DNA from 3 places in the Pseudomonas sp. SZ40 genome. Region 1 is predicted to be linked to each of the others. Evidence: predicted binding sites of a transcription regulator. Region 1 holds the regulator's gene; each other region holds the start of a gene.
The links. Region 1 encodes sigma-54, which starts transcription at its own class of promoters, with help from an activator protein. Its sites were predicted from a motif close to ANTGGCATNNANNTTGCTNT; they were not measured.
Positions count from the first base shown of each region.

Region 2: the regulator sigma-54 is predicted to act here: its motif matches at 864-883, upstream of ACT9T4_RS18250 (flagellar basal body rod protein FlgF).
Region 3: the regulator sigma-54 is predicted to act here: its motif matches at 7,898-7,917, upstream of ACT9T4_RS06660 (CmpA/NrtA family ABC transporter substrate-binding protein).

Region 1 is NZ_JBQWIF010000004.1:193,826-204,498, reverse strand. Features, by position in the region: gene ACT9T4_RS06005 (ZIP family metal transporter) at 1-360, shown strand, start outside; gene ACT9T4_RS06000 (HPr family phosphocarrier protein) at 367-639, opposite strand; gene rapZ (RNase adapter RapZ) at 652-1,509, opposite strand; gene ptsN (PTS IIA-like nitrogen regulatory protein PtsN) at 1,529-1,993, opposite strand; gene hpf (ribosome hibernation-promoting factor, HPF/YfiA family) at 2,009-2,317, opposite strand; gene ACT9T4_RS05980 (RNA polymerase factor sigma-54) at 2,398-3,906, opposite strand; gene lptB (LPS export ABC transporter ATP-binding protein) at 4,074-4,799, opposite strand; gene lptA (lipopolysaccharide transport periplasmic protein LptA) at 4,802-5,344, opposite strand; gene lptC (LPS export ABC transporter periplasmic protein LptC) at 5,331-5,900, opposite strand; gene ACT9T4_RS05960 (KdsC family phosphatase) at 5,910-6,431, opposite strand; gene ACT9T4_RS05955 (KpsF/GutQ family sugar-phosphate isomerase) at 6,431-7,405, opposite strand; gene ACT9T4_RS05950 (ATP-binding cassette domain-containing protein) at 7,654-8,463, shown strand; gene mlaE (lipid asymmetry maintenance ABC transporter permease subunit MlaE) at 8,463-9,260, shown strand; gene mlaD (outer membrane lipid asymmetry maintenance protein MlaD) at 9,260-9,733, shown strand; gene ACT9T4_RS05935 (MlaC/ttg2D family ABC transporter substrate-binding protein) at 9,745-10,377, shown strand; gene ACT9T4_RS05930 (STAS domain-containing protein) at 10,374-10,673, shown strand, end outside.
Region 2 is NZ_JBQWIF010000024.1:61,638-72,310, reverse strand. Features, by position in the region: gene ACT9T4_RS18255 (flagellar hook protein FlgE) at 1-735, shown strand, start outside; gene ACT9T4_RS18250 (flagellar basal body rod protein FlgF) at 932-1,672, shown strand; gene flgG (flagellar basal-body rod protein FlgG) at 1,720-2,505, shown strand; gene flgH (flagellar basal body L-ring protein FlgH) at 2,568-3,281, shown strand; gene ACT9T4_RS18235 (flagellar basal body P-ring protein FlgI) at 3,293-4,390, shown strand; gene flgJ (flagellar assembly peptidoglycan hydrolase FlgJ) at 4,403-5,620, shown strand; gene flgK (flagellar hook-associated protein FlgK) at 5,627-7,666, shown strand; gene flgL (flagellar hook-associated protein FlgL) at 7,817-9,061, shown strand; gene rfbF (glucose-1-phosphate cytidylyltransferase) at 9,247-10,017, shown strand; gene rfbG (CDP-glucose 4,6-dehydratase) at 10,008-10,673, shown strand, end outside.
Region 3 is NZ_JBQWIF010000005.1:117,775-128,447, forward strand. Features, by position in the region: gene ACT9T4_RS06635 (penicillin acylase family protein) at 1-714, shown strand, start outside; gene ACT9T4_RS06640 (NAD(P)/FAD-dependent oxidoreductase) at 1,090-2,355, shown strand; gene ACT9T4_RS06645 (nitrate reductase) at 2,355-5,108, shown strand; gene cobA (uroporphyrinogen-III C-methyltransferase) at 5,206-5,952, shown strand; gene ACT9T4_RS06655 (nitrate regulatory protein) at 6,034-7,341, shown strand; gene ACT9T4_RS06660 (CmpA/NrtA family ABC transporter substrate-binding protein) at 8,052-9,383, shown strand; gene ntrB (nitrate ABC transporter permease) at 9,399-10,244, shown strand; gene ACT9T4_RS06670 (ABC transporter ATP-binding protein) at 10,256-10,673, shown strand, end outside.

The DNA of each region.
Region 1 (10,673 bases):
GCCAATCTGGCGAATGCCGACGGTTTGACGCTGGGGATTGCGTTGCAGGACGTGCCCGAGGGGCTGATCATTGCCTTGGTGCTGGCCGGGGCGGGCATGTCGCGCTACAAGGCGGTCTTCTGCGGTGCGGCGTCCGGGTTGGTAGAGCCGCTGTTCGCCGTGCTTTCGGCCTGGCTGGCCGGTGCGTCGCTGCAGCTGCTGCCCTGGGGGCTGGCGATGGCCGCGGGAGCGATGCTCTTCGTGGTGCTGCGCGAGATCATTCCCAAGCTGTATCGGCGCGCTGACGTGCCGCCGGCCTCGCTGGGGTTCGCATCGGGGTTCGTGCTGATGCTGGTTCTGGGCAATGCCCTGAGCGTCTGAGAGCGGTTACTCGCCTTCGTCGAAGTAGTTGTTGATCAAATCGATCAGCGCCTGCAGGGCTTCCTCTTCCCGTTCGCCCTCGGTCGCCAGATGCACGGTGGTGCCCTTGCCGGCGGCGAGCATCATCACCGCCATGATGCTCTTGCCGTCCACCAGGCTATCGACGCTGCGCCCGATTTTCACCTGGCAGGGAAAGCGCCCTGCGACTCCGACGAACTTGGCGGCGGCACGCGCATGCAGGCCGAGTTTGTTGATGATGGTGATTTCACGGGCGGGCATCGCGGCAATTCCTTAACTGAGGTCGCGGTGGCGGATCTGAACGTTCTTCAGCAGCGGTTTGAGGGCGTGGCCCAGGCGGTTGGCGAGATACACCGAACGATGATGGCCACCGGTGCAGCCGATCGCAACGGTGACGTAGGAGCGATTGCTGGCAGCGAAGCGCGGCAGCCATTTGTGCAGGTAGGCGAAGATGTCCTGGTACATGTCCTGGACGTCCTCTTGGGCTGCGAGGTATTCCTCCACCGGCTGTTCGAGGCCCGTGAAGTCACGCAGCTCGGGCTTCCAGTAGGGGTTGGGCAGGCAGCGCACGTCGAACACCAGGTCCGCATCCACTGGCATCCCCCGTTTGAAACCGAAGGACTCGATCAGGTAGGCGGTGCCCGGCTCAGGCTGGTTGAGCAGGCGCAGCTTGAGGGTGTCGCGCAGTTGGTAGAGATTCAGGTGAGTGGTATCGATCTTGAGGTCGGCACGGTCGATGATCGGGCTCAGCAGCTTGGTCTCGTCGACCATGGCCTCGGCCAGCGAGCGCTGGTCGTTGGTCAGCGGATGACGCCTGCGCGTCTCCGAAAAGCGCTTGAGCAGCGTTTCTTCGCTGGCATCCAGGTAAAGAACATCGCAGCGGATATTGCGGCCGCGCACTTCGTCGAGCAGTTCGGAGAAACGCTTGAGCTGGCTGGGCAGGTTGCGTGCGTCTATCGACACCGCCACTTGCGGGTGCAACAGCTCGGTGTGCAGCAACGCCCGTTCGGCCAGCTCGGGAAGCAGGCCGGCAGGCAGATTGTCGATGCAATAGAAACCGTTGTCCTCGAGCACGTCGAGAGCGGTGCTCTTGCCCGAGCCGGAACGGCCGCTGACGATGATCAGGCGCATGGGCTCATCCTGTGTAGGGCTATTGGCCGTTCTGCACGTTCACTACGGTCTGGTACAGCGATTGACTGTCCTGAGCCTGGCGCAGTCGCTCGCGAACGTCCTCGCGGTCGAACATGCTGGCGATCTGGCGCAGCAGTTCCAGGTGCTCATCGGTCGCTGCTTCGGGAACCAGCAGCACGAACAGCAAATCGACAGGGGCGCCATCGATTGCGTCGAAATCCACCGCGGCGTCGAGTTTCAGCAGCGCACTGATCGGTGAACTGCATCCGGGCAAGCGGCAATGAGGAATGGCGATGCCATTGCCGAAACCGGTCGAGCCGAGTTTCTCCCGGGCGATCAGGCTTTCATAGATGGTCTGGCCATCGAGATCGGGCAGGTCGCGCGCGATCACGGCAGCTATCTGTTCGAGTACACGCTTTTTACTGCCGCCCGGCACGTTCACGAGGGAACGGCCGGGGGTCAGGATATTTTCAAGTCGGATCATAGGAGAAGGACGAGGTCAGCGGGCCATTGCGCCCTGCTGGCGGTCGAGCTGTTTTTCCTTGTGCTTGATGAGTTGGCGGTCAAGTTTGTCGGTCAGTAGATCGATGGCGGCGTACATGTCTTCATGCTCGGCATTGGCCACCACTTCGCCTCCGGCGATGTGCAAGGTGGCTTCGACTTTCTGCTTGAGCTTCTCGACCTCCAGGATGACCTGCACATTGGTGATCTTGTCGAAGTGCCGCTCGAGACGTCCGAGCTTTTCCTCGATGTAGCTGCGTAGTGCGTCTGTCACATCCAGCTGGTGCCCACTGATGTTGACTTGCATACCGCTTCTCCTTGTTGCCGTGTGTGAGTGGCAGGCTATACACCTGCCGCAGGAACACTGGGGCTCTACTACAAGGCCGCTCACATCAGTCGTTTGCGTTCGCTCGAAGGCGCTATACCGAGCGATTCACGGTACTTGGCGACTGTGCGGCGCGCCACTTGAATGCCCTGTGCTTCCAGTAAACCAGCGATCTTGCTATCGCTCAATGGCTTTTTCGCATTTTCCGCGGCGACCAGTTTCTTGATGATCGCGCGGATCGCGGTGGACGAACATTCGCCGCCTTCGGAGGTGCTGACGTGGCTGGAGAAGAAGTATTTCAGCTCGTAAATGCCACGCGGTGTATGCATGTACTTCTGGGTGGTGACACGCGAGATGGTCGACTCGTGCATGCCCACCGCTTCGGCGATGTCGTGCAGTACCAACGGCTTCATGGCTTCGTCGCCGTAGTCGAGGAAGCCGCGCTGGTGTTCGACGATCTGCGTCGCGACCTTCATCAGGGTTTCGTTGCGGCTCTGCAGGCTCTTGATGAACCAGCGTGCTTCCTGCAACTGATTGCGCATGAAGGTGTTGTCGGCGCTGGAGTCGGCGCGCTTCACGAAACCTGCGTACTGCGCGTTGACGCGCAGGCGAGGCATGGCCTCCTGGTTGAGTTCCACCAGCCAGCGATCGTTGTGCTTGCGCACGATCACGTCAGGCACCACGTACTCGGGCTCGCTCGATTCGATCTGCGAACCGGGGCGCGGGTTGAGGCTCTGAATCAGCTCGATGACCGGGCGCAGCTCGTCTTCCTTGAGCTTCATGCGGCGCATCAGCTGGCTGTAGTCGCGGCTGCCGAGCAGGTCGAGGTAGTCACTGGTGAGGCGCTGGGCCTCGCTCAGCCAGGGGGTATTGGCCGGCAGTTGGCGCAGTTGCAGAAGCAGGCACTCGCGCAGGTCGCGGGCGGCGATGCCGGAAGGCTCGAACTGCTGGATGCGGTGCAGCACGGCTTCGACTTCATCGAGCTCGACATCGAGTTCGGGGTCGAAGGCGTCGGTGATTTCTTCGAGGGTTTCCTCGAGGTAGCCCTGACCATTGATGCAGTCGATCAGCGTCACTGCGATGAGGCGGTCCTTGTCGGACATAGGTGCCAGGTTGAGTTGCCAGAGCATGTGACTCTGCAGGCTCTCGCCGGCAGAGGTGCGAGTGGTGAAGTCCCACTCGTCGTCATCATTGCTTGGCAGGCTGCTGGCGCTGGTCTGATAGACGTCTTCCCAGGCCGTGTCGACCGGCAGTTCGCTGGGGATTCGCTCGCCCCATTCGCCTTCTTCCAGATTGTCGACGGTCTGGGTGTTTTCCTGGAAAGTTGGTTCCTGAAATTTCTCTTCCTGAGCGGCCGCCGTGGGTGCGCTTTCCGCGCCGTCGGCCATGGGGTCCGAATTGTCGAAGTCGTCGCCTTCTTCCTGACGCTCGAGCATCGGGTTCGACTCCAGTGCCTCCTGGATCTCCTGTTGCAGATCCAGCGTGGACAGTTGGAGCAGGCGAATGGCTTGTTGCAGCTGCGGTGTCATCGTCAGCTGCTGGCCCATTTTCAGGACTAGCGATGGTTTCATTGCAGACCTTATCTGGCGTCTGTGCGCGATCCACGACAGGGCGCCAAAGCGCCACTAGGAAGCAAATTATATGCCTGAATCCGAGTGCTTTGCCTAGAGCCCGTTACCATTTCATTACGACCCTGTCGTGGGTAGCGGGCGCTGGGCGTTCATCGGCGGGAAATTCGTTACAGGCGGAATTCGTGGCCCAGATAGACTTCCTTGACCACCTGGTTGGCCAGGATCGCAGCGGAATCGCCTTCGGCGATCAGTTGACCATCGCTGACGATGTAGGCGGTTTCGCAGATATCCAGGGTTTCGCGCACGTTGTGGTCGGTGATCAGCACGCCAATGCCTTTGGCCTTGAGGTGGTGAATGATTTGCTTGATGTCACCGACCGAGATCGGGTCGACGCCGGCGAAGGGCTCATCGAGAAGGATGAATTTCGGCGAGGTGGCGAGGGCGCGGGCGATTTCGACGCGGCGGCGTTCGCCACCCGAGAGGCTCATGCCCAGGTTGTCGCGGATGTGCGTGATGTGGAATTCCTGCAGCAGGCTTTCCAGCTCCTGCAGACGCTGCGCACGGTTGAGGTCCTTGCGCGTTTCCAGGATCGCCATGATGTTGTCGGAGACGCTCAGCTTGCGAAAGATCGAGGCTTCCTGAGGCAGGTAGCCGATACCGGCGCGAGCACGGCCATGCATGGGTTGGTGGCTGACGTCGAGATCGTCGATCAGCACGCGGCCCTGATCGGCCTGAACCAGGCCGACGATCATGTAGAAGCAGGTGGTTTTGCCGGCGCCGTTGGGGCCGAGCAGGCCGACGATCTGCCCGCTTTCGATGCTCAGGCTGACGTCGCGAACGACCTGGCGACCCTTGTAGCTTTTTGCCAGATGCTGGGCTTTCAGTGTTGCCATCGTTATTGGCCCTGCTCGGCGGCGGGTTTCTTCTGCGGCTGAATCACCATGTCGATGCGCGGGCGCGGGGTCGACACGTTGGTGCCCGTGGCGCGACCAGCATTGACGATCTGACGCTGGGTGTCATAGACGATCTTCTCGCCTTCGAAGGTGTTGCCTTCCTGAACCACCTTGGCCTGGTCGATCAGCACGATGCGTTCATTGGCCGCGAAGTATTGGATGGTCAGGCCGTAGGCCTTGACGATCTGCTTGTCGGCAGACGGCTTCTGCTCGTAGTAGGCCGGTTTGCCCACCGAGGTGAACACGTCGATATCGCCCTGTGCATTCTGGGTGATGGTGACGGTGTCGCCAGTGATTTTCAGGGTGCCCTGAGTGATGACGACATCGCCGCGGTACACCGCCACGCCTTGCTTGTCGTCCAGCTCAGCACTGTCGGCCTGCACGCGGATCGGTTGATCGCGGTCGCTCGGCAGAGCCCAGGCGCTTGCGCTTCCGAGCGTGGCGCCGAGGCTGAGAAGTAGGGGGAGGGTTTTAACGAACCTCATGCTGGCCTCTTACGTTGGACTGCAGGAGCATCCTGCCGTCATTCAAGTACGCTTTCATTCCTTGTGCCGTGGTCACCCCGTTGGCCGCGTCGATTCTAACGGCTTGCTGGGTCTGCGCATATTCCTTCTGTGGGAATACGGTCAGGCGGCTGGTGGTGAGTATAGTGGGGCGGCCTTTTTCGTCCGTGCGCTCCACGCGCACCTGATCGATCAATTCGACCTCTTCGCCATCCGGGCCTACCTCGCCACGGGCGCTGCGCACCTTCCAGGGAAGTTCGGTGCCGCGGAACAGATTCATGCGCGGCTCGGTCAGCAGGGTGACGTCGGTGCTCTGCACGTGCTCCAGGCGGTCGCTGGTCATGTCGCTCTGCACCTTGCCGTCGGGCAGGTATTGCACGCTGCGGGCATTCACGGCGTAGAAGTCGATCGGATTGTCCGGCCCGCTCTGCTGTGGCGCGCTGGAGAAACTGTCTGGATTGATGTTCCAGTACCCGGCGGCCACCAGCAGCAGTGCACCGAAGGTCAGCAGGACGGGAGTGATGAATTTGCGCAGCATCGGCAGGCCCTAGAGGTAGGCGGACTGGGCGGCTTCGAGAGTGCCCTGGCCGCGCATGATCAGTTCGCAGAATTCGCGGGCCGCACCTTCGCCGCCACGCGCTTCGGTGACGCCGTGGGCATGCTCGCGCACGAAGCCGTTGGCGCTGGCTACCGCCATGCCCAGGCCGACGCGGCGAATCACCGGCAGGTCCGGCAGGTCATCGCCCAGGTAGGCCACCTGTTCGTAGCTCAGGCCCAGCTCGGCGAGCAGCTCGTCGAGCACGTCGAGTTTGTCTTCACGGCCCTGGTACAGATGCTGGATACCCAGATTCTGTGCGCGACGCTCGACCACCGGGGTCTTGCGGCCGCTGATGATAGCGGTGCGTACGCCTGAGTTGATCAGCATCTTGATGCCCTGACCGTCCAGGGTATTGAAGGTCTTGAACTCGCTGCCGTCGACCAGGAAGTACAGCTTGCCGTCGGTAAGCACGCCGTCGACGTCGAAGATCGCCAGTTTGATTGCGCGAGCGCGCTGCAGAAGGTCGTTCATCACATGACCCCCGCGCGCAGCAGGTCGCCAAGGTTGAAGGCGCCTACCGGGTAACCACTGGTGTCGATTACCACCAGCGCGCTGATCTTGTTGTCTTCCATTATCTTCAGGGCCTCGGCAGCGAGCATATCGGCACGAGCGGTCTTGCCGTGCGGGGTCATGACGTCGTCGATGCGCGCATCACGTACATCGATGCCTTTGTCCAGGGCGCGGCGCAGGTCACCGTCGGTGAAGATCCCGGCCAGACGACCGTCGTTTTCAAGGACCGCGGTCATGCCCAGGCCTTTCTGGGTCATTTCCAGCAATGCATCACGCAGGCTGGTGCCGCGTTTGACCTGCGGCAGGCTCTCGCCCGCGTGCATGACGTTCTCGACCTTGAGCAGCAGGCGGCGACCCAGGGCACCGCCCGGATGGGAGAAGGCGAAGTCTTCGGCGGTGAAGCCGCGGGCCTCCAGCAGCGCGATGGCCAGGGCGTCGCCAAGTACCAGCGAGGCGGTGGTGGAAGAGGTCGGCGCCAGGTTGAGTGGGCAGGCTTCCTTGGCTACGCGGGTGTCGAGGTTGACTTCGGCAGCCTTGGACAGCGGCGACTCCGGGTTGCCGGTCATGCTGATCAGGGTAATGCCGAGGCGCTTGATCAGCGGCAGCAGTGTGACGATTTCGGCCGTGGAGCCCGAGTTGGACAGCGCGAGCACGACGTCGTCACGGGTGATCATGCCCATGTCGCCGTGGCTGGCTTCGGCAGGGTGCACGAAAAATGCGGTGGTACCGGTGCTGGCCAGGGTGGCGGCGATCTTGTTGCCGATATGCCCTGATTTGCCCATGCCGACCACGACCACGCGGCCCTTGCTGGCGAGAATCAGCTCGCATGCCTTGACGAAATCGGCGTCGATACGAGGCAGCAGCTCTTGCACCGCCTCGATCTCGAGGCGGATGGTGCGCTGTGCGGAATCAATCAGGTCGCGGGTCTGGTTCATGCTCTGCTTGGGCTGCTGTACGAAAAAGACAGGGATTATAGCGGGAAAGACTACAGGACTCATCATTCATGGCGCTGCGCAAAAGTGGCAAAGCTGTCACAAGCCTGAACGTCGGTCTTGCTCGGCTTTGGCGGCCATTGGCGCGAATGCTATAGTCCGCTGCCATTTTTGGCCCGCATGGCCGATCGCCGTGCCCTTATTCCGATGCTGGGCGTCTGATTAGGAAGGCAGTACGCAATGGAGTTCCGATGAGCGCCGAAAATCAGTACGCGGTCGAGTTGAAAAACGTCAGTTTTCAACGCGGCGAGCGGCACATCTTCAAGAACGTCGACATATGCATACCGCGGGGCAAGGTCACCGGGATCATGGGCCCCTCCGGGTGCGGCAAGACCACCTTGTTGCGGCTGATAGCCGCCGAGCTGCGCCCGAGCGCGGGTCAGATACACGTCAACGGCCTGAATCTGCCCGACCTGTCGCGCAGCGAGCTGTTCGACATGCGCAAGCAGATGGGCGTGCTGTTTCAGAGTGGCGCGTTGTTCACCGACCTCGACGTGTTCGAGAACGTGGCGTTCCCGTTGCGGGTGCATACCCAGCTCCCCGAAGAAATGATTCGTGACATTGTCCTGATGAAACTGCAGGCAGTCGGCTTGCGTGGTGCCATCGAATTGATGCCCGATGAGCTGTCCGGCGGTATGAAGCGGCGCGTCGCGCTGGCCCGGGCGATTGCCCTGGATCCGCAGATTCTGATGTACGACGAGCCGTTCGTCGGCCAGGACCCGATCGCCATGGGCGTGCTGGTGCGCCTGATCCGTCTGCTCAACGATGCCCTGGGTATCACCAGCATCGTGGTCTCCCACGATCTGGCGGAAACCGCGAGCATCGCCGACTACATCTATGTGGTCGGTGACAGTCAGGTGCTGGGGCAGGGAACGCCTGCCGAGTTGCGCGACTCCGAGAATCCACGGGTGCGCCAATTCATGCAGGGCACGCCAGACGGGCCGGTCCCGTTTCATTTTCAAGCGCCGAGCTACCACGACGATTTACTGGGGGGGCGCTGATGCGCAGGACATCTACACTCGAACGCGTACGCCTGTTCGGGCGTGCGGGTATCGACGTGGTCGCCTCGCTGGGGCGTTCGACGATCTTTCTGCTGCGCGCGCTGTTCGGTCGCGGTACGTCGGGCAACTCGCTGCAACTGCTGATCAAGCAGCTGTATTCGGTGGGCGTGCTGTCGCTCGCGATCATCGTGGTTTCCGGCCTGTTCATCGGCATGGTGCTTTCTCTGCAGGGGTTCAGCATTCTCGCCAAGTACGGGTCCGAGCAGGCGGTCGGGCAGATGGTCGCCCTGACTCTGCTGCGTGAGCTGGGGCCGGTGGTCACTGCGTTGCTGTTCGCCGGTCGAGCCGGTTCCGCGCTGACCGCCGAGATCGGCAACATGAAATCCACCGAGCAGCTATCGAGCCTGGCGATGATTGGTGTCGACCCGCTCAAGCACATCGTCGCACCGCGACTGTGGGCGGGCTTCATCTCCATGCCGCTGCTGACCATGATTTTCAGCGTGGTCGGTATCTGGGGCGGGGCGATGGTCGCCGTCGACTGGCTGGGCGTCTACGAAGGCTCGTTCTGGGCCAATATGCAAAACAGTGTTTCGTTCCGCGAAGACGTGCTCAACGGGATAATCAAAAGCCTGGTCTTCGCCTTCGTCGTTACCTGGATCGCGGTGTTCCAGGGCTACGACTGCGAGCCCACCTCCGAAGGTATCAGCCGCGCCACCACCCGTACGGTGGTGTATGCCTCGCTGGCCGTATTGGGGCTGGATTTCATTCTGACCGCTTTGATGTTTGGAGATTTCTGATGCAAAACCGCACGATGGAAATCGGTGTCGGCCTGTTTCTCCTGGCCGGCCTGCTGGCCCTGCTGCTGCTGGCTCTGCGTGTCAGCGGCCTGGCGCCTGGCAACGCCGTCGACACCTACAAGGTCTACGCGCACTTCGACAACATTGCCGGCCTCACCATGCGCGCCAAGGTGACCATGGCGGGGGTGAGCATCGGTCGGGTGACGGCGATCGATCTGGATCGTGACAGCTACACCGGGCGCGTAACGATGGAACTAGACGGCAGTGTCGACAATCTTCCGGTGGACTCCACCGCGTCGATCCTGACTGCAGGGCTGCTCGGTGAAAAGTACGTGGGGATCAGCGTCGGTGGCGATGAAGAGCTGCTGGCCGACGGCGGAACCATCCATGACACCCAGTCTTCTCTGGTGCTCGAAGACCTGATTGGCAAATTCCTGCTCAATTCGGTCAATAGGGATCAGGACAGCCAATGAGGTACCCGATGATGATCAAGACCGTGCGCAACAGCCTTGTCGCTCTGCTGGCCGCACTGCCGTTGCTGGCAGTGGCCGCGCCTGCCGCCCATGAAGTGGTGCAGCAGACCACCGAGACCCTGCTGGCCGATCTCAAGGCCAACAAGGAGCAGTACCGCAGCAATCCCGACGCGTTCTACAACTCGCTCAACGAGATCCTGGGGCCGGTGGTCGATGTCGATGGCGTCGCCCGCAGCGTGATGACGGTGCGCTACTCGCGTGAGGCCACACCCGAGCAGATGACCCGTTTCCAGGAGAACTTCAAGCGCAGCCTGATGCAGTTCTATGGCAACGCGCTGCTCGAGTACAACAACCAGGACATCCGTGTGCTGCCTGCTTCCGGCAAGCAGGACCCGCAGCGCACCTCGGTCAACATGGAGATTCGCGACGGCAAGGGCACGGTCTATCCGCTGTCGTACACCATGGTCGCCATGGACGGGACCTGGAAGCTGCGTAATGTGGTGATCAACGGTATCAACGTCGGCAAGCTGTTCCGTGACCAGTTCGCCCAGTCGATGCAGAACAACCGCAACGATCTGGACAAGGTCATCGACAGCTGGGCCGATACCGTCGCCCGCGCACGCCAGGCCCGGGGGGCATCGTGAGTTCAGCGGCTATCTTCGAGCAGGCGCCAGGCGTTCTGGCGCTTTCCGGCATCCTCGATTATCAGAGTGGTCCGGCCCTGCGCGAGCAGGGTGGCCGGCTGATCCAGGCCACCCAGGCGCCCGCCTGCGTGATCGACTGCGCGGCGGTTGAGAAGTCCAGCAGCGTCGGGCTTTCCCTGCTGCTCTGCTACACCCGCGATGCCCGAGCTGCCGGCAAGACACTGAGCATTCGCGGTCTGCCCAGGGACATGGCCGGGATCGCCAAGGTGTGCGAGCTTCAGCACGTACTGCCCCTG
Region 2 (10,673 bases), on a different contig from region 1:
GCCCAGGGCAATGCGCACTCCTTCACCCAGTACTTCGTGAAGACCGGAGCGAACAACTGGGACGTGAAGATTCTGGTGGACGGTCGTAATCCGCTGGATCCGACCAGTACTCAGGCGCTTTCGGCAGGGGTGAGCTTCGACTCGTCCGGCAAGCTGCAGACCATCGATCCGGCAAGGCTGAGCACAGGGTTGTCGATGAACCCTGATGGCACCCTCAGCATGAATGGCTGGGTGCCTGCGGCGCCGACCAATGCCGAGGGTACGACCTGGGCAGCAAACGGTTCCACGGCCAGCGGGGCGGTGAAGTTCGATTTCCGTGGGTCTTCGCAGTACAACAGTACGTTTGCGGTCGCCAAGGTCGAGCAGGACGGTTATAGCACCGGGGAGCTGTCGGGCCTGGAAATTGACGAGACCGGTGTTCTGTTCGCTCGCTATACCAATGGCCAGACCAAAGTTCAGGGCCAACTGGTGCTGGCCAACTTCGCCAACATGCAGGGGCTTACACCGGTTGGCAAAACGGCGTGGGTTCAATCGTCGGCATCTGGTGAGCCGGTCATCGGCACGCCAAAAAGCGGCACCCTGGGGTCGTTGCAGGCTGGGGCGCTGGAAGATTCCAACGTCGAGCTGTCGGATCAGCTGGTCAACCTGATCGTTGCCCAGCGCAACTATCAGGCCAACGCCAAAACCATCGAGACCGAGAGCGCCATCACGCAGACGATCATCAACCTGCGTTGATGCCCGCGTCAGGGAGTCGTTGCCGCTAGCGGCAACAACTCGCCAAGCGACAAATTTCAGGCTCCCTCGGGAGCCTGTTTCGTTTATATAAATCCAATAAAATCATTAGGTTGCGATTTTTTGTGGTTGGTGGCACGTGAATTGCTTTTAAGCTCTTGTCAGAGTCGCGGGCGAGTTGCCCCACCTCGGAGGAAACATGGACAAGATGCTGTACGTCTCCATGACTGGTGCCCACAACAACACGTTGGCCCAGCGTGCCCACGCCAACAATCTGGCGAACATCTCCACGAGCGGTTTTCGCCGCGATTTCGAGCAGGCGCGCTCGATGCCGATTTTTGGAGAAACGCAGCCTAGCCGTGTGTTCGCCATGAGCGAGCGACCCGGTACCGATTTCACGCCTGGCTCCTTGCAGGAAACCGGTCGTGATCTGGATGTGGCGATTGGTGGCAAGGGCTGGTTGGCCGTGCAGTCGCCCGATGGCACCGAAGCCTATGTGCGTACTGCGAGCCTCAACGTGGATGCCATGGGCATGCTGCGCACCGGTAATGGCATGCCGGTGATGGGCAATGCCGGGCCGATCGCCGTGCCGCCCGAGCAGAAGATCGAGATTGGCCAGGACGGCACCATCAGCATCCGTGCCCTGGGCGAGGCGCCCAATGTGTTGGCTGAGGTCGACAGGTTGCGGCTGGTGAACCCGGACCTCAAGCAGATGCAGAAGGGCAGCGACGGCATGATCCGTTTCAACGGCCCGCAGCCACCGGAAGCCGACGCCACCGTGCAGATCACTTCGGGCTTTCTCGAGTCCAGCAACGTCAATGCCGTCGAGGAAATGACCTCGATTCTGGCGCTGTCCCGGCAGTTCGAGCTGTCGGTAAAGATGATGCGTACCGCAGAAGACAATGACACCGCCATGGCGCGTGTCTTGCAAATGACCTGATAACCAAACGCGCGGCGCCATGAATCCGGCGCCCGAGGAGAAACGCTATGCTTCCGGCACTTTGGGTCAGCAAGACCGGCCTGTCCGCTCAGGACATGAACCTGACGACCATTTCCAACAACCTGGCCAACGTGTCCACCACGGGCTTCAAGCGCGATCGCGCCGAGTTCGAGGACCTGCTGTACCAGATCCGTCGCCAGCCTGGCGGTCAGTCCAGCCAGGACAGCCAGCTGCCTTCCGGCCTGCAGCTCGGTACCGGTGTGCGTATCAATGGCACGCAGAAGATCTTCACTGCCGGTAGCCTGCAGACCACCGAGCAGCCGATGGACATGGCGATCAACGGCCGCGGCTTCTTTCAGGTACTGATGCCCGATGGCACGGTGTCCTACACCCGTGACGGCAGCTTTCACCTGAACTCCGATGGCCAGGTGGTGACGTCTCAGGGTTTCGCGCTGGAGCCGGCCATCGTGCTGCCACCGGAAGTGCGTACCTTCACCGTGGGTGAGGACGGCACCGCGTCGGTGACCACCACCGGCAACCCGCAGCCGCAGATCGTCGGCAACATCCAGATCACCGACTTCATCAACCCGGCGGGTCTGGAAGCGATCGGCAACAACCTGTTCCTGGAGACCGCCTCCAGCGGTGCGCCGCAGGTCGGCACGCCCGGCCTCAACGGCTTGGGTACGACCCTGCAGAACACCCTGGAAAACTCCAACGTCAGCGTGGTCGAGGAGATGGTCAACATGATCACCACTCAGCGCGCCTACGAGATGAACTCCAAGGTCATCTCCACCGCTGACCAGATGCTGTCCTTCATCACGCAGAACCTTTAAGAAACCCGGGGTAGGGCAGCAGCTCACCCCCTGATACGCCTGAACGCTGTGAGGTAGTGGTTATGAACCGCTTGGTGTGTGTGTTCTCGATTCTCGGCAGCGTAGCGCTGAGTGGCTGCGTGGCGCCGGTCGCCAAGCCCAACGATCCGTACTACGCACCTGTGTTGCCACGCACGCCGCTGCCGGCCGCGCAGAACAATGGCTCGATCTTCCAGTCGGGCTTCGAGAACAATCTGTACGGCGACCGCAAGGCGTTCCGCGTGGGTGATGTGATTACCATCAGCCTGAGCGAGCGCATGCAGGCCAGCAAGAACGCCAGCTCGCAGATGTCCAAGGACAGTAATGCCAATATCGGCCTGACGTCGCTGTTCGGCGGTGGCGTATCGATCGACAACCCCAGCTCCAGCCTCAATCCGCTGAAGGCCGAGAACCTGGGACTCAGTGCCCAGTACGGCGCCCAGCGTGACACCAATGGTTCCGGCCAGGCCGGGCAGAGCAACAGCCTGACCGGTTCGATCACCGTGACCGTGGCCGAAGTACTGCCCAACGGGTTGCTGGTCGTGCGCGGTGAGAAGTGGATGACCCTCAACACCGGTGACGAGCTGGTGCGCATCGCCGGTCTGGTTCGTTCCGACGACGTTGCTCGTGACAACACCGTGGCCTCGACCCGTATCGCCGATGCACGCATCACCTATTCCGGTACTGGCGCCTTCGCCGATGCCAGTCAGCCAGGTTGGCTGGATCGCTTTTTCGTCAGCCCGCTGTGGCCGTTCTGAGGTTCATGATCATGCGCAAATGGATCATCACCGTTGCAGCTCTGCTGCTGGCCTCGACCGCTCAAGCCGAGCGGCTCAAGGACCTGGCCAGTATCCAGGGTGTGCGTAGTAACCAGTTGATCGGTTACGGCCTGGTCGTGGGCCTCAATGGCAGCGGCGACCAGACTACCCAGACGCCGTTTACCGTGCAGACCTTCAACAACATGATGGCGCAGTTCGGCATCAAGGTGCCGGAAGGCGGCAACGTGCAGTTGAAGAACGTCGCTGCGGTGTCGATCCACGCCGACCTGCCGCCTTTCGCCAAGCCCGGGCAGACCATCGACATCACCATTTCCTCGATCGGCAACGCCAAGAGCCTGCGCGGCGGCAGCCTGTTGATGACGCCCCTCAAGGGGATCGACGGCAACACCTACGCAATCGCCCAGGGCAACCTGGTGGTGGGCGGTTTCGATGCCAGCGGCGCCGATGGTTCGCGCATTACCGTCAACGTGCCTTCGGCCGGTCGCATCCCCGGTGGCGCCACGGTGGAGCGTCCGGTGCCGAGCGGCTTCGATCAGGGCAACACCCTGACACTGAACCTCAACCGTCCGGATTTCACCACGGCAAAGAACATCGTCGACCACATCAACGAGCTGCTCGGCCCAGGTGTGGCTCAGGCGCTCGACGGCGGCTCGATTCGCGTCAGCGCGCCGCTCGATCCGAGTCAGCGCGTCGACTATCTGTCGATTCTGGAAAACCTCGAGGTCGACGTCGGTCAGGCGGTTGCCAAGGTCATCATCAACTCGCGCACCGGCACCATCGTCATTGGCCAGAACGTGCGTGTGCAGCCGGCAGCCGTGACCCACGGCAGCCTGACGGTGACCATCACCGAAGACCCGATCGTCAGCCAGCCGGGCGCGCTGTCCGGCGGCGAGACTGCGGTAGTGCCGCGTTCGCGTGTCGGCGCCGACGAAGAAATGAAACCGATGTTCAAGTTCGGCCCCGGTACCACCCTCGACGAAATCGTGCGTGCGGTGAATCAGGTAGGCGCTGCGCCTTCCGATCTGATGGCCATCCTGGAGGCGCTCAAGCAAGCCGGCGCTCTGCAGGCCGACCTGATCGTGATTTAAAAGGAGCGGGACATGGATACTCGACTCGCGGCCGCCGGCACCACCACTCTCGACACGGGCGCCTATACCGATCTCAATCGCCTCAACCAGTTCAAGGTTGGCGGCGACAATGAGGAGAACATTCGCAAGGTCGCGAAGGAGTTCGAGTCGCTGTTCCTCAATGAAATGCTCAAGACCATGCGTTCGGCCAACGAGGTGTTCGGCGAAGGCAACTTCATGAACAGTAACGAGGCCAAGACCTACCAGGACATGTACGACCAGCAGTTGTCGGTGACCATGGCCGGCAACAAGAACGGTATCGGTCTGGCGGACGTGATGGCGCGGCAAATGTCGAAGATGCGCAGCGTCAGCGATCGACCCAATCCATTCGCTCAGGTCGATGCGCCGGTGCCTGCTGCGCCGAGCAAACCGCTGGCTCGCACTGAACAGACCGCTGCGCCTATGCAGGTCGAAAAGGCCCAGGGTTCCGCCGAAGGCGAACGCAACGACATGGCCTTGCTCAATCAGCGTCGTTTGTCGCTGCCGGGCAAACTGGCGCAGCGGATCCAGGCTGGCATCGTGCCGGGCGCCGAGGCGGCCAGTGCCTCCACGGCTGCGGGAACGCCCGCGGGCGATGCGGTCGGCAAACCCCTGGCCAAGGGCGACTGGTTGCCGGCCAAAGCCTATGCCGCACCGGCCGAACGCAGCCTGAACATCAATGGCAGCGAAGAAATCGCCAGCCGCACGACCTTCAAGTCGGCCAAGGAATTCATGGAAACCATGCTGCCGATGGCCGAGAAGGCCGCGGCCAAGCTGGGCGTCGATCCTCGCTATCTGGTGGCGCAGGCAGCACTGGAAACCGGTTGGGGCAAGTCGATCATCAAGCAGGGCGATGGCAGTAGCAGCCACAACCTGTTCGGTATCAAGACCCACAACAGCTGGGGCGGCGATTCCGCGCGGGTGATGACCACCGAATACGAGAATGGCAAGCCGGTGAAGGAGGCCGCGTCCTTTCGTGCCTACGAATCCTATGCCCACAGCTTCGAAGACTACGTGAGCTTTCTGCAGAGCAACGGGCGTTATGAAAAGGCCCTGAGCTCGACCGCCAACCCCGAGCAGTTCGCCCGTGAGTTGCAAAAAGCCGGCTATGCCACCGATCCGCAGTACGCCAAAAAGGTGTCGCAGATCGCTCGCAAGCTGTCGACCTACCAGATGATCGCCGCCAACGGCGCGCCCTCCAACCAGGGATGATGAAGCATGGCTGACTTATTGAGTATTGGCCTGTCAGGCCTGTCGGCGAACAAGACCTCGCTGGCGGTCACTGGCCATAACATCACCAATATCAACACGCCGGGATTCTCTCGTCAGGATACGATTCAGGCTACGCGTACGCCGCAGTTCAGCGGGGCCGGCTATATCGGCTCCGGCACCACCTTGGTCGACATCCGCCGCAGTTACAGTGAGTTTCTCACTACCCAACTGCGCAGCAGCACCGCGCATAGCAGCGATGTCGCCGCTTACAAGAGCCAGATCGATCAGCTCGACTCGTTGCTGGCCGGCACCACCACGGGCGTCACGCCGTCGCTGCAGAAGTTCTTCTCGGCCCTGCAGACCGCTGCCGAAGACCCTTCCAATGTGCCCGCTCGGCAGTTGGTGCTTTCCGAAGCCGAGGGGCTGAGCCGGCGCTTCAATACCGTTTATGACCGCTTGAGCGAGCAGAACAGCTTCGCCAACAAACAGATGGGCGCCGTGACCGAGCAGGTCAATCGGCTTGCCACCTCCATTGCCAGCCTCAACGAATCCATCGCGGTCGCTCAATCCAATGGCAGTCAGCCCAATGACCTGCTCGACGCCCGTGAAGAGGCGGTACGCCAGCTGTCGACCTTCATCGGCGTCAATGTCGTGGCGCAGAACGATGGCACGCAGAACGTCTTCATTGGCTCGGGTCAGCCTCTGGTAATCGGCAGCAATGCTGCACGCCTGGAGGTGGTGCCTGGTAGCAACGATCCGAATCGCTCCGAGATACAGTTCATCGTTGGCGCCGCGCGGCAGACCATCACCACACAGGTTACCGGTGGGGAGTTGGGCGGCATCTTGCGGTATCGCGAGGAGGTGCTGGACAGCACCTTCAATTCGCTGGGGCGCCTTGCATTGGCGGTGAGTGATCAGGTCAACAGTCAGTTGGGGCAGGGCCTGGATCTGAAGGGGCAGGTGGGTGCCAAACTGTTCGGTGATTACAACGCGGAGTCACTGGCCCGCTTGCGCGTACTGTCGTCGTCCAGCAACAGCAGCAATGCGTCACCGATCCTGAACATCACCAACAGTTCGCTCTTGACCACCAGCGACTATCGACTGGAGTTCGACGGCAGCAATTACACGGCGCGGCGCCTGAGTGACAACCAGCCGATGACCGTCACCCAGAACCCTCCCGGCACCCTGAGCTTTCAGGACAGTGCCGGACGTAACCAGGGGTTCCAGATCGTTGTCGGCACTCCTGCACCTGCCGCGGGTGATTCGTTCGTGCTGCAGCCGACGCGCATTGGCGCCTCGACCATATCCACCGTGCTGGACCAGGCCGACCAGCTGGCGTTCGCTGCGCCGGTTCGCGCCGAGGCCAATCTGCAGAACCGCGGCAACGGTGTGATCAGTCAGCCGACGCTGCAGTCCACGGGTAGCAATATCGACCCGGCAGCGTTGCAGGCCGCATTTCCTCCGCTGACACTGACTTACGATTCGGCTGCGGGCGGTTTCAACGGGTTGCCTGCTGGTGCGACGCTGACCCGCGTCGATAACAAGGGGCAGCCGATCACTCCGGCGCCGACCCCGCTCTTCGAACCGGGCCAGCAGAACAACTACCAGTTGACCCTGGCCGATGGCACCAGCGTCAACATGAGCGTCAGCGGCCGTCCGGAAAACGGCGACCGCTTCAACATCGCCTTCAACCAGAACGGTGTTTCGGACAACCGTAACGCTCTGGCGCTGGTTGGCCTGCAGAACAAGCAGGTAATCGGTGTCGACCCCACGGTAACCGGCATTACCACCGGCTCCAGCTTCACCGACAGTTACGGCGACCTGATCGAGCGCGTCGGCACCCTCACTGCCCAGGCCCGCCAGGACAGCGAGGCGACAACTGCTATCCTCAAACAGGCGCAGGACAACCGCGATTCGCTGTCGGCGGTCAACCTGGACGAGGAGGCGGCCAACCTGATCAAGTTCGAGCAGTACTACAACGCGTCCGCCCAGGTGATTCAAGTTGCGCGCTCTTTGTTCGATACCCTGATCGGGGCATTCAGGTAGTGGCGTGAACGCGCTTAGCGGGTAGGGTGGGCTTCAGCCCACAAACACACAATACGATCAACCATCCAGCAATGGCCAGATGGTGAACAAATCCCCAAGAGGGTGCGGCTCAGGCAAACGCCAGTCACCGCCAGAGAAGACGAGGCAGCTATGCGCATTTCCACTGTTCAGGCGTTCAACAACGGCGTGCAAGGCCTGCAGCGCAACTACGCCAATGCCATACGCACTCAGGAACAGATCAGCACCGGCAACCGCATCCTCACCCCCGCGGATGACCCGGTCGCCTCGGTACGCCTGCTGCAGCTCGAGCAGCAGCAGAATGTGTTGACTCAGTACAACGACAACCTGACGGCAGCGAAGAACAGCCTGAATCAGGAAGAGGCCACGCTCAATTCGGTAAACACCGTCATACAGCGCGTTCAGGAACTTGCCGTGCGAGCAGGCAATGGTTCGCTGGGTGTCGAGGAACGCAAGTCCATCGCTGCCGAGCTGCGCGAGCGCGAGGATGAGCTGCTGGGCCTGATGAACACCAAGAACGCCCGTGGTGAGTATCTGTTCTCCGGGTTCCAGGGCAAGGCCGAGCCTTTCACTCGTAACGCCGATGGCACTTATTCCTACCAAGGGGATGAAGGGCAACGCAAACTGGAAATTGCCAGCTCCCTGAGCGTGGCTATCAGCGATAACGGCAAAAGAGTATTCCAGAACGTCACCAACGCCGGCCGTCTGGATGCGGCCGTCACCGCGCAGCCCGGCTCTACCCTCCGTGCTTCAACGCCTCTGGTGCAGGACGAAGTGGCATTCAGCGCAACGCCTGCCTTCCCTGAGGGGGGGATAGATATCGTTTTCGGCAACCCCGATGCCAACAGCTACGAGATCTTCGCTGCCGGAACCACTACGCCGGCGCTGGGTACTGGATCCATGGACGAAGAGCCTGGCTCGACTGACAAGCTGGTGTTCCGCGGCGTAGTGGTCAATTTCGACGGTGCACCCGCAAGCGGCGATACCGTAACCGTCACTTCTGACCCTAACCGGCAAAAGCAAGGCTTGCTCGATACCATAGGCAGCCTGCGCAAGTCTCTCGAAGACGCACCAGCGACCGAGGAGGGCAGTCGTCTTGCCCGTGACGCCGTGGCGCAAGCGATTACCAATCTGTCGCATGCCAGCACCACGGTCGACAGCACACGTGGTGAAATCGGCGCACGCCTGAACGTTGTCGAGAACACCCTCACCGATAACGAAGACGTTGGCCTGATCAATAAGTCGGTACAGGCCGAGCTACGCGAACTGGATTATCCCGAAGCGCTTTCGCGCTTGTCGTTCCAGACATTGATTCTCGAGGCTGCGCAACAGAGTTATGTGAAGGTGAGTAGTCTGAATCTGTTCAATAAGCTTTGAAGAAAAGTCCTGGCGTTTTTGTTTGGAATTGCTTGCTTTAGCTAGCGAGTATCAGTGCTTCGCAAGCCATTTGCCGAGTTTGGGTGGAGCGCAGGTTCAACCGATACTCAGCCAGCCGCCATCGGTGGTAAGATTCCACCAAGATCGTTGATTTTTATTACATAAATCTGCCAGGAACTTAATCCTTGAAAGTAGTGATTCTTGCCGGTGGACTTGGTACGCGTATCAGCGAAGAGTCCCATCTGCGCCCCAAGCCGATGATAGAAATAGGCGGCAAGCCGATCATTTGGCACATCATGAAAATCTACTCTCACTACGGTATCAACGACTTCGTTATCTGTTTGGGTTACAAGGGTTATGTAATCAAGGAGTATTTCGCCAACTACTTTCTGCACATGTCGGACGTGACTTTCGATATGGCAGAGAATCGTATGCACATTCATCACCATCATGCCGAGCCATGGCGCGTGACGCTCGTCGACACCGGCGAGATCACCGCAACCGGCGGGCGTTTGAAGCGTGTGCGCGATTATCTGGGTAACGAGACGTTCGGCATGACTTATGGCGATGGCGTCGCTAACGTCGACATCGCGCGTCTGCTCGACTTCCATCGCCAACATGGCAAGCTGGCTACCGTTACTGCTGTGCAGCCACCAGGGCGCTATGGTGCGCTGGACGTGGACGGCGATCAGGTTCGTGGATTTCAGGAGAAGCCGCTCGGTGACGGTGGCTGGATCAATGGTGGATTTTTCGTCATGCAGCCTGAGGTACTCGATTATATCGAGGGTGACGAGACCACCTGGGAGTACGAACCGATGCGTCGTCTCGCCGAAGAAGGACAGCTCATGAGCCACCTGCACCGTGGCTTCTGGCAGCCGATGGACACCCTGCGTGATCGTGTTTTGCTCGAAGAGCGTTGGAAAAGCGGCCAAGCGGAGTGGCGGCTGTGGACTTGATGCCGTCATTCTGGTCCGGTCGTCGTGTTCTGCTGACCGGCCACACAGGCTTCAAGGGCGGATGGCTGGCACTTTGGCTTCGCGAGCTCGGCGCGGATTTGCGCGGCTTCGCTCTGCCGGCTGAAACCACGCCTGCCATGTGGGATGTCGTGCAGTTGCAGCAAACCATCGAGGGTGACTTCGCGGACATCCGCGACTCTTCGGCATTGGCATCGGCCATGCGTCATTTTCAGCCAGAGATAGTGCTGCACCTGGCAGCGCAGCCCTTGGTGAGAGAATCCTATCGAGCGCCTGTTGAAACCTATGCAACCAATATAATGGGCACCGTCAATCTGCTTGAAGCGGTGCGCGCTACACCCTCTGTTCGTGCTGTGCTGGTCGTGACTACAGACAAGTGCTACGAGAACAGTGAGTGGCTCTGGCCCTACCGGGAACAGGATCGTTTGGGCGGATTTGATCCATATAGCAGTAGCAAGGCCTGTGTGGAACTAATCTGTGCCAGTTATCGTGACGCCTTCCTTCGCGACGCGGATGTCGCCCTGGCGACCGCGCGTGCGGGCAACGTGCTGGGTGGTGGTGACTGGTCTTCTGAACGCTTGTTGCCGGATGTGTTTCGCGCCTGGCAGGAAGGGCGGGAGGTGGTTCTGCGCTACCCC
Region 3 (10,673 bases), on a different contig from region 1:
GCCTTCGACGGCAAGCTCTCCGCGACCTCCGCGGACGCAGCCGTGTATGGCGCCTTCCTGCACGAAAGCGCGCGGCAGATCTTCCTCGACGAGCTCGGCCCGGAAACCTCGAAGGCCTGGAAGGCGCTGGTCGATACCGCCAACCTCTCCTATTCGGCCCAGGCCGATCACCTGCTCGGCCGTGAAGACAGCCCGTTCTGGGACGACGTGCGTACCCCGCAGAAGGAAGACAAACCGGCGATTCTCGCCCGCAGCCTGGCGGCCAGCATCGAGCTGCTCGAGCAGCGCCTGGGCGCTGAACGCACCGCCTGGCAATGGGGCAAGCTGCACACTTACGAGTGGCTGAGCGGTAGCACGCAGATGGCGCCCTACCTCGGCGCCGGTCAGCGCGCCAGCATCGGCTCCCTGAAAGGCTATCTGGACCGCGGCCCCTACCCGGCCGGCGGTGATCACAGCACGTTGAACGTCTCGGCCTACAACTGGGGTCAGGACTTCGATACCTGGCTGATCCCGAGCATGCGGATGATCGTCGACTTCGGTCGCGAGGAACCGATGATCGGCCTGAACAGCTCCGGGCAATCGGGCAACCCGGCCAGCCCGCACTATGCCGACGGCATCGATGCCTGGCGGCGGGCCAAGTACCTGAGTTTCCCCGTGCAGCAGCAGAATCTGGAGAAGACCTACGGCAGCAAACGCCTGCTGCTGACGCCTTGACGCACAAACCAGGTGCGCAACGCACCAACAACGCGCAGAGATAGCCCTCACCATAGGGTCGATCAGGCGTAGCCAGCGGGACAGGATGCTGGCTGCGCCCTGCCCCGCCCAATCACGGCCAGGAACTGGGCGACGCGGGGTTGCGGCTTCGCGCCGCTGACTGACGGAGCCATTTTCTGCTTGCGGTACGACTCTGCCGCGCCGTTCCCGGGCAATTGGCACACTCCCTGCTCATGTCCCTGCAGACATAGAGCACGCCGGTAGCCGGCAGGGCTCCCCGAAACGAATCGGGATCGGACAAAGGCGTCCTTGCACTACGGTGCAGGACGCCTTTTTTTGTTTGCCGCGATTCACTCAGGGCCACGGAGGTAGCGGATGAAACGATTGAAACTGGTGATGATCGGCAATGGCATGGCCGGCGTACGCACGCTGGAAGAACTGCTCAAGATCGCTCCCGACCTCTACGACATCACCGTGTTCGGCGCCGAGCCGCACCCCAACTACAACCGCATCCTGCTCTCACCGGTGCTGGCGGGCGAACAGACCTTCGATGACATCGTGCTCAACGAATTGAGCTGGTACACCGAGCACGGCATCCATCTGCTGCTGGGCCGCAAGGTGGTGGAAATCGACCGGGTGCATCGCCGGGTGATCGCCGATGATGGCAGCAGTGCCGATTATGACCGACTGTTGATCGCCACCGGCTCGCGACCATTCATCCTGCCGATACCGGGCAATGGTCTGGCAGGCGTGATCGGCTACCGGGATATCGCCGACACCCGCTGCATGCTCGACAGCGCCAACCTGCACCGTCGTGCGGTGGTCATCGGCGGCGGCCTGCTCGGTCTGGAGGCGGCACATGGCCTCAAGCTGCGTGGCATGGATGTGAGCGTGGTACACAACGGCGCTACCCTGCTGGAACGCCAGCTCGACGAGCGTGCTGGCAGGCTGCTGCAGAGCGCCTTGGAACGACGCGGCCTGCACTTCGCCCTGGGCAAGCAGACCGCCGAGCTGATCGGCACCGACAGCGGCCGGGTCAGCGCCGTGCGCTTCAGCGATGGTGAACAACTGCCCGCCGACCTGGTGGTGATGGCCGCCGGTATTCGCCCCAACATCGAACTGGCCCAGCACGCAGGCCTGCCCTGCGCGCGCGGTATTCTGGTCAACGATACGCTGCAGAGCTTCGACCCCCGGGTCTACGCCGTCGGCGAGTGCGTCAGCCACCGCGGCGTGGCCTACGGCCTGGTGGCACCATTGTTCGAACAGGCGCGAGTATGTGCCAGCCACCTGGCCATGCAGGGCTTTCGCCGCTATCTCGGCTCGCTGACCGCCACCAAGCTAAAGGTCACCGGTATCGATCTGTTCTCCGCAGGTGACTTCGCTGGCGGCCCAGGGACGCAGAGTATCGTTCTCGATGACCCGATCACTGGCAGCTATCGCAAACTGGTGCTGAAGAACGACGTGCTGGTCGGCGCCTGCCTGTATGGCGATACCGCCGATGGCGCCTGGTATCTGCAACTGATCCGCGAAGGTCGCCAGGTGGCGGATATCCGCGACATGCTGATGTTCGGCGAGGATGCGGTGAGCAGCCTGTCATCCACCTGCAGCACCGATCCGATTCTCCTGCAGGGAGCGGCCTGATGGGTGTTCAGGAACTCAGCGGCGTGACACGCACCAGCGCATCGACCTGCTGTTATTGCGGCGTCGGCTGCGGCGTGCTGATCGAGCACGACGGCGAGCGCATTCTTGGCGTCAGCGGCGATCCCGCGCACCCGGCGAACTTCGGCAAGCTGTGCAGCAAGGGCGCCTCGCTGCACCTGACCGGCGATCTCGCCGCCCGTGCCCTGTACCCCGAACTGCGCCTCGGCAAAGGGCTGGGTCGTGTTCGTACCGACTGGGACAGCGCCCTCGATCATGCTGCCGATGTATTCGCCGAAACGATTCGCCAGCACGGCCCGGACAGCGTCGCGTTCTATATCTCCGGGCAGTTGCTGACCGAGGACTACTACGCCTTCAACAAGCTGGCCCGCGCGCTGGTCGGCACCAACAATATCGACAGCAATTCACGCCTGTGCATGTCGTCGGCCGTGGTCGGCTACAAGCGCAGCCTGGGTGCCGATGCGCCGCCCTGCTCGTACGAAGACATCGAGCAGGCCGACACGCTACTGATCATCGGCAGCAACATGGCCTATGCCCACCCGATCCTGTTTCGCCGTCTGGAGGCGGCCAAGGCAGCAAACCCGCAGATGAAGGTGATCGTCGTCGACCCGCGGCGCACCGACACCTGCGACCTCGCCGACCTGCACCTGGCCATCGCGCCTGGCAGCGATGTGGCGCTCCTGCACGGCGTGCTGCACCTGCTGCTGGAACAGGGGCGTCTCGACCACGCTTTCATCGAGGCGCACACCGAAGGCTTCGAGGCGCTACACGCGTTGGTCGCCGACTACGAGCCTGCGCGCGTCGCCCAGCTCTGCGCAATCAGCGAAGCGGATTTGCGCCGCTGTGCGGACTGGATCGGCAGCTCGCCGCGTTTTCTGTCGCTGTGGTGCATGGGCGTCAATCAGTCCACCGCCGGCACCGCAAAGAACGCCGCGATCATCAACCTGCACCTGGCCACCGGGCAGATCGGCAAGATCGGCAGCGGGCCCTTTTCCCTCACCGGCCAGCCCAATGCCATGGGCGGTCGGGAAACCGGTAGCCTGTCCAATCTGCTGCCCGGTCACCGTGAAGCCGCCAACCCGGAGCACCGCGCCGAAGTGGCCGCTTACTGGGGCGTCGACGCTCTGCCGGAAACCCCTGGCCTCAGCGCTATCGAGCTGTTCGAGGCAGTGGGCAGCGGCAAGATCAAGGCGCTGTGGATCGCCTGCACCAACCCGGCCCAGTCCATGCCGGACCAGCACAGCATTCACAAGGCCCTGAGCGACTGCCCTTTCGTGGTCGTGCAGGAGGCGTTCTTCACCACCGAAACCTGCCGCTACGCCGACCTGCTGTTGCCCGCCGCCAGCTGGGGCGAGAAGGAGGGCACGGTGACCAACTCCGAGCGCCGCGTCAGTCGCGTGCGCCGTGCCGTACCGGCACCTGGTGAGGCGCGGGCCGACTGGTCGATCACCTGCGACTTCGCCAGGCGCCTGGAAACCCGCCTGCCGGGCGTGCCGTCCGGGCATTTCGCCTTCGAGAAGTGCGAGCAGCTGTTCGAGGAATACAAGGTCCTGACCCGCGGTCGAGATCTGGATCTCTGCGGCCTCGACTACGCGCTGCTGGAAGCACGCGGCCCGCAACAATGGCCCTTTCCGGAGGGCGCGCAAATCGGTACGCCGCGCCTCTACGGCGACGGCCGTTTTCCGAGCGCCAACGGCCGCGCACGCTTCATCGCCGAGGCTTACCAGCCGGCCAAAGAGCAACGCGACAGGCACTACCCGCTGACGCTCAACACCGGGCGCCTGCGCGATCAGTGGCACGGCATGAGCCGTACCGGCACCGCGGCACGGCTATTCGCCCATGTCGAGGAACCGCTGCTCGATCTGCACCCGCACGACATGGCGCAACGACACCTGGAGAACGGCCAACTGGTCGAAGTGCGCAGCCGCCGCGGCACACTGGTGGTGCGCGTACAGACCGACGCCAGTCTGCAACAGGGCCAGGCGTTCCTACCCATGCACTGGGGAGATCGCTTTCTCAAGGGCCTGGGCGTCAATGCCCTGACCCTGCCAGCGTTCGATCCGCTATCGAAGCAGCCAGAGCTGAAACACGCCGGCATCGACGTGCAGCCCATCGACCTGCCCTGGAGCTTCCACGCGCTGATCGAAGGTGATGTTCAGCAACGCCTGCAAGCCCTGCACCCGCTGTGCGAAACCTTCGCCTACGCCAGCTTCGGCCTGGCCGGCCGCGAGAACTCGGCACTGGTGATGCGCGTCGCCCACCATCATGCGCCCGATGCCGGGCTGCTCGAGCTGCTTCAGGAACAACTGGGCCTGGCCAAAGGACCGGTGATCCGCTACGACGACCCTCGTGGCGACCCTGGCCGCCAGCCCATTCACAAGCGCGTGCGTATCAACGGCGGTCGCCTGACAGGCTTCTCCCTGAGCGGTGAAACCCTGGCTCGTGGCTGGCTGCGCGACCTCTGGCAAAACCAGACCTCGCTCGATGACGACAGCGGCCTGGGGCTGCGCCGCTGGCTGCTGGCGCCAGTGCAGAGCCCGCCCGGCCAGACTCGCCCGCAGACCGGCAAGACCCTGTGCACCTGCATGAACGTCAGCGAGGCGGCAGTGCGCGAGGGCATCGAGCGCGGCTGCGACCTGATCGCGCTCAAACAGAATCTCGGCTGCGGCACCCAGTGCGGCTCCTGCGTACCTGAAATCAAGCGTCTGCTGGCGCTACAGACCATCGAAGCCTAGCGAAGACTGGGTTGAACCTAGGGTCTGTTGACGTTTCAGCGCGAGCCGCGTTGCCGTGCGGAAACGTCAACAGACCCTACAGAGAAGGATTACCGTGATGACCCCAAGCGTTTGGCTGATCGGCGCCGGCCCAGGCGACCCGGAACTGCTCACCCTCAAGGCGGTGCGTGCCCTCGGCCTGGCCGACGTGGTGCTGATCGATGACCTGGTCAACCCGCAGGTGCTGGAGCACTGCCCCGGTGCCCGGGTGATCCGCGTGGGCAAGCGCGGAGGCTGCCGCTCAACGCCCCAGGCCTTCATCCATCGCCTGATGCTGCGCTATGCCCGCCAGGGCAAGGTGGTCGCACGCCTCAAGGGGGGTGACCCGTGCATCTTCGGTCGTGGTGGCGAAGAGGCCGACTGGCTGGCCGCCCGCGGCGTGCACTGCGAGATCGTCAACGGCATCACCGCCGGCCTGGCCGCGGCGACCCGCTGCGGTATCTCCCTGACGCTGCGCGGTGTCGCCCGCGGCGTCACCCTGGTGACCGCACACACTCAGGATGGCAGCTCGCCCAACTGGCAGGCGCTGGCCGACAGCGGCACGACGCTGGTGGTGTACATGGGCATCGCCACCCTGGCCGATACCCGCCAGCATCTGCTCGAGGCAGGCATGGCGGCGCATACCGCCGTGGCGATGATCGAGAACGCCTCGCTGCCGGATCAACGCGAATGCCGCAGCACCCTGCTGGAGATGGCCGACGCCGCCTTGGCGTTCAAGCTGAAAAGCCCGGCCATTCTGGTGATTGGCGACGTGGTCGGCGCCGCCATGGACGCCGCCAGAGAACTGGAGATGCGCAGCGCCTGAGCCAAAAGCAGTCCGGCAAAGGCAACTGGACTGCTATTTGCACTGTTTTAGTTCAACCGTACTGCCTGAAAGACTGCCCTCATGCCTGACACCACCATGCCTGCCGCCCTGCGTTTCATGCTCGCCGCCCGCCGTTGCGAGCTGCAGGGCCTGGAAAGCCTGTCCTTCACCTGCCAACTGGTGACCCATATCAGCCAGTTGGTGCACCACCTGCAGAAGGAACGGGGCTACTCCAACATCTATCTCGGCAACCAGTCGAGCCATTACCTGCACCAACTTGATGCACACAGTGCCGAATCAGCCGCCGTAGAGCGCCAGGTACACGAATGCTTCATGGCCATGGATACCGCCCAGGCCAATGCCGCGGACCGTGCCCGCCTGTTCAACCGCATCGCCTATGTATTGCATGGCCTGGACGAACTGCCCGGGTTGCGGCGTCGTATCCGTGAACTGGAGCCCACGCCACGCCTGGCCACCCAGGCCTTCACACGGCTGATCGGCGGCTTGCTGGCCGTGGTCTTCGAAGCCGCCGATACCGCTGTCGATCCAGGCATCACCCGGCTGCTGGTGGCCATGTTCAACTTCATGCAGGGCAAGGAGCTGGCCGGCCAGGAGCGCGCCGCCGGCGTCGAAGGCTTCTCGCGCGGGCATTTCGATGCCGAGTTGCAGGAGCGTCTGCAGCATCTCGAAGACGGCCAGGAGCGCTGCTTCGATGTGTTCGGCGAGTTCGCCGATACCGAAGCAGTGGCGCTCTGGCAGCAGATTCACGGTGGCGACACCGTCGCTCAGGTGATCAGCCTGCGCGGCATCGCCAAGCGTACGTCGGCCAATGCCACGGTGGATCCAAGCCTCTGTGAGCTGTGGTTCGAACTCAATACCCGGCGCATCGATGCCATGAAGGAGGTGGAAAACCACCTCGCCAATCGCCTGCTGGAGCATTGCCGTAGCAGTATCGCCGAGGCCCATGCAGACCTGGACAACCATCGCACGCTGCTCAAGCGCCTGGCGCAGATGGATGTCGGCAGCGATCAGGCGCTGCTGTTCAGCGTGCACAGCAGCACGCTGGACAGTGCGCCTCAGGATTCGGTGGGCAACCACCTGGCGCGCTCGGTGCTCGACCTGCTGCACGAGCAGAACCAGCGTCTGCAGCGGGTCAGCGACGAGCTCAAGGAAACCCGCGAGACCCTCAACGAGCGCAAGCTGATCGAGCGTGCCAAGAAGCTGCTGATGAACGATTACCGGCTCAGTGAAGAAGATGCCTACGCACGCCTGCGCCAATCCGCCATGGAACGCAGCATGCGGCTGGTCGACGTGGCCCAGAGCCTGCTCGCCTTCGCCGCCCGCAAGGCCCAGGAAAATCCGCGCGCAGACAAGGGCAAGCGCGGCTGAGTGGAGCGCTTGCCTGCCAGGCATCGCTCGCCATCCCTGCTCGAATCTATTCACGATCTTTCGACGCTGCAGCCATGTGCAATGGCTGCAGCGATCATCGGTGCAGTCTCTGTGGGAGCGGGCGGGGACGCCCAGTCCATGCCCGCGAAAAAAATTACGGGCATGGCCCGTTCCCCCAGGTAAGGCAACAATGTCTGCTTTTGATGTCGACCCATCGGAACAAGCGTTTTTGATACATAGAGATAGCGCAGCGATTCCCGCCCGTGAAAGCAGTTGACGCTGTACCGCCAGCACCCAGTTCGAACTCCACCCTCAGTATCGCCTCGCTCGACCGCAGTCTCCCGATGCCCAAAAACGAACTCGCCATGCACCTGCTCCGCGCACTGAAGGGACATCGCGCCCTGCTGCTGTGCGGTGGCAAATGTCGCCCGCTTGGCTCGCGGATGGTCGACGCGTGTCGGACGCGCTTCGAAAAGCCTTCCTGCTCAAGCAGTTAACGCATCGATGTGTGCTGCACGGCGGCGATCGCCTCGCCGTCGAATCAGGCGACAGGATGTCTGGCATGCAACCTGCTAAGTCCATCATGAGTGAGGCAGGCACTGCCCCTCCACAATCCGAATCCTGGACAACGGCGTCCACCCTCGTTGCAGCCCGAGCGCTGCCATGAGAGTGACGCCGTTTTTTTATGCGTGCCTTTTGGGGAAAACGATATGGACGACAAGCCACGTACATTGCCGAGCATCGACGACAGCACCAGCCAGCCGCGCCGTACCTTTCTCAAGCAGTCCATGGGTCTGCTTGGTGGCGGTGCGCTGATGAGCCTGCTGCCGGCGGGGCTGAGCAGCGCGGTATGGGCTGCCGGCAGCGATGGTCTGGAGACCACCAAGGCCAAGCTCGGCTTCATCGCCCTGACCGACGCCGCACCGCTGTTCGTGGCCGATGAACTGGGCCTGTTCGCCAAGCACGGGATGACCGGCGTGGAAGTGCTCAAGCAATCGTCGTGGGGCACCACTCGCGACAATCTGGTGCTTGGCGCCGGCAGTGGTGGCATCGATGGTGCCCATATCCTCACGCCGATGCCCTATCTGATGGCCGCTGGCAAGGTCACCACCAACAACACCCCATTGCCGATGTATGTGCTGGCGCGCCTGAACCTCAACGGTCAGGGCATTTCCATCAGCAAGGAATACCAGGACCTCAAACTCGGCACCGACGCCAGCGCCTTCAAGCAGGCCGTCGCCGCCAAACTTGCCAAGGGCCAGAAAATCGCCGCGGCCATGACCTTTCCCGGCGGCACCCACGACCTGTGGTTGCGCTACTGGATGGCAGCCGGCGGCATCGAGCCCAACAAGGATCTGCCGACGGTGGTGATCCCGCCACCGCAAATGGTCGCCAACATGAAGGTCGGCAGCATGGACGCCTTCTGCGTCGGTGAGCCTTGGAACGCGCAGCTGATCAACCAGGGCATCGGCTACAGCGCGGTCACCACTGGCGAACTGTGGGCCAATCACCCGGAAAAGGCCCTGTCGCTGCGCGCCGATTACGTCGACGCCAACCCCAACGCTACCCGTGCGCTGCTCAAGGCGGTGATGGAAGCGCAGATGTTCTGCGAAGCGGCGGAGAACAAGGAGCAGGTCGCCGAGATCTGCGCCAAGCGCCGCTGGATCGGCGCTCCTGCCAAGGATCTGCTGGCACGCCTGCAAGGCAACATCGACTACGGCAACGGCCGCGTGGTGGAAAACAGCCCGCACGTGATGCGCTTCTGGAGCGAGTTCGCCTCCTATCCTTTCCAGAGCCACGACCTGTGGTTCCTGACCGAAAACAAACGCTGGGGCTACCTGCCGAAGGATTTCGACAGCCAGGCACTGATCGACACCGTCAATCGCGAAGACATCTGGCGCCAGGCCGCCGCCGAGCTCGCGGTGCCTGCCGAGCAGATTCCGCCATCCAAATCGCGCGGCGTCGAGACCTTCTTCGACGGCAAGACCTTCGACCCGCAGAACCCGCAAGCCTATCTCGACAGCCTGTCCCTGAAGGCCTAACCGGAGAACCGCCCCATGAATGCGCCCGTAAAATCGCTGGCCCTGCCGGCTGGTGTCATCGCTCCAAGCTGGCTGAAACGGCTGTCGACCACGCTGATGCAATCGGTGCTGCCGCCTCTGGTGATCACCGCGGCACTGCTGCTGATCTGGCAATTGCTATGCAGCGGCGCCAATGCTTCGCTGCCACCGCCCAGCCAGGTCATCGAAGACACTTGGGAGCTGATCGTCAATCCGTTCTATGACAATGGCGGCACCGACGTCGGCATGGCCTGGCAGTTGCTCGCCAGCCTCGAGCGCGTAGCCTACGGCTATGCCCTGGCGGTGGTCGTCGGTGTCGCCCTGGGGGTGCTGGTCGGCCAGTCGACCTGGGCCATGCGCGGCCTCGATCCGCTGTTCCAGATCCTGCGTACCGTCCCGCCGCTGGCCTGGTTGCCGCTTTCGCTGGCCGGTTTCAAGGACAGTCACCCGTCGGCCCTGTTCGTGATTTTCATCACCGCCATCTGGCCGATCATCATCAATACCTCGGTGGGCATCCGCAATATCCCCGAGGACTACCGCAACGTCGCCAAGGTGCTGCGCCTCAATGGCGTGGAGTACTTCCAGAAGATCATGTTGCCCGCCGCCGCGCCCTACATCTTCTCCGGGCTGCGCATCGGCGTGGGGCTGTCCTGGCTGGCGATCATCGCTGCAGAGATGCTGATCGGGGGCGTGGGTATCGGCTTCTTCATCTGGGACGCGTGGAACGCCTCGCGCATCAGCGACATCATTCTCGCCCTGGTCTACGTCGGCGTGGTCGGCTTCCTGCTCGATCGCCTGGTGCTGTTCGTCGGCAATCGCATCACTCGCGGCACATCGGCCTGAGGAATACGGATATGAGCAAGCACTACCTGAGCATCGAAAACGTGGAAAAGTACTTCGAGCGTGACGGCGTCACGTCCCATGTGCTGAACCAGATCAACCTCAACGTCGAGCGCGGCGAGTACATCTCCATCATCGGCCACTCCGGTTGCGGCAAGTCGACGGTGCTGAACATCGTCGCCGGCCTGACCGACTCCAGCAGCGGTGCGGTGATTCTGGATGGCAGAGAAGTTCGCGGCCCCGGCCCGGATCGTAGCCTGGTGTTCCAGAACCACTCGCTGCTGCCCTGGCTGACGGTGCAGGAAAACGTCGCCCTGGCGGTCGACAAGGTCTTCAAGCGCACCAAGAGCAAGGCCGAGCGCCGTGACTGGACGCTGCATCACCTGGAACTGGTAAGCATGGGCCACGCCCTACACAAGCGGCCCAACGAAA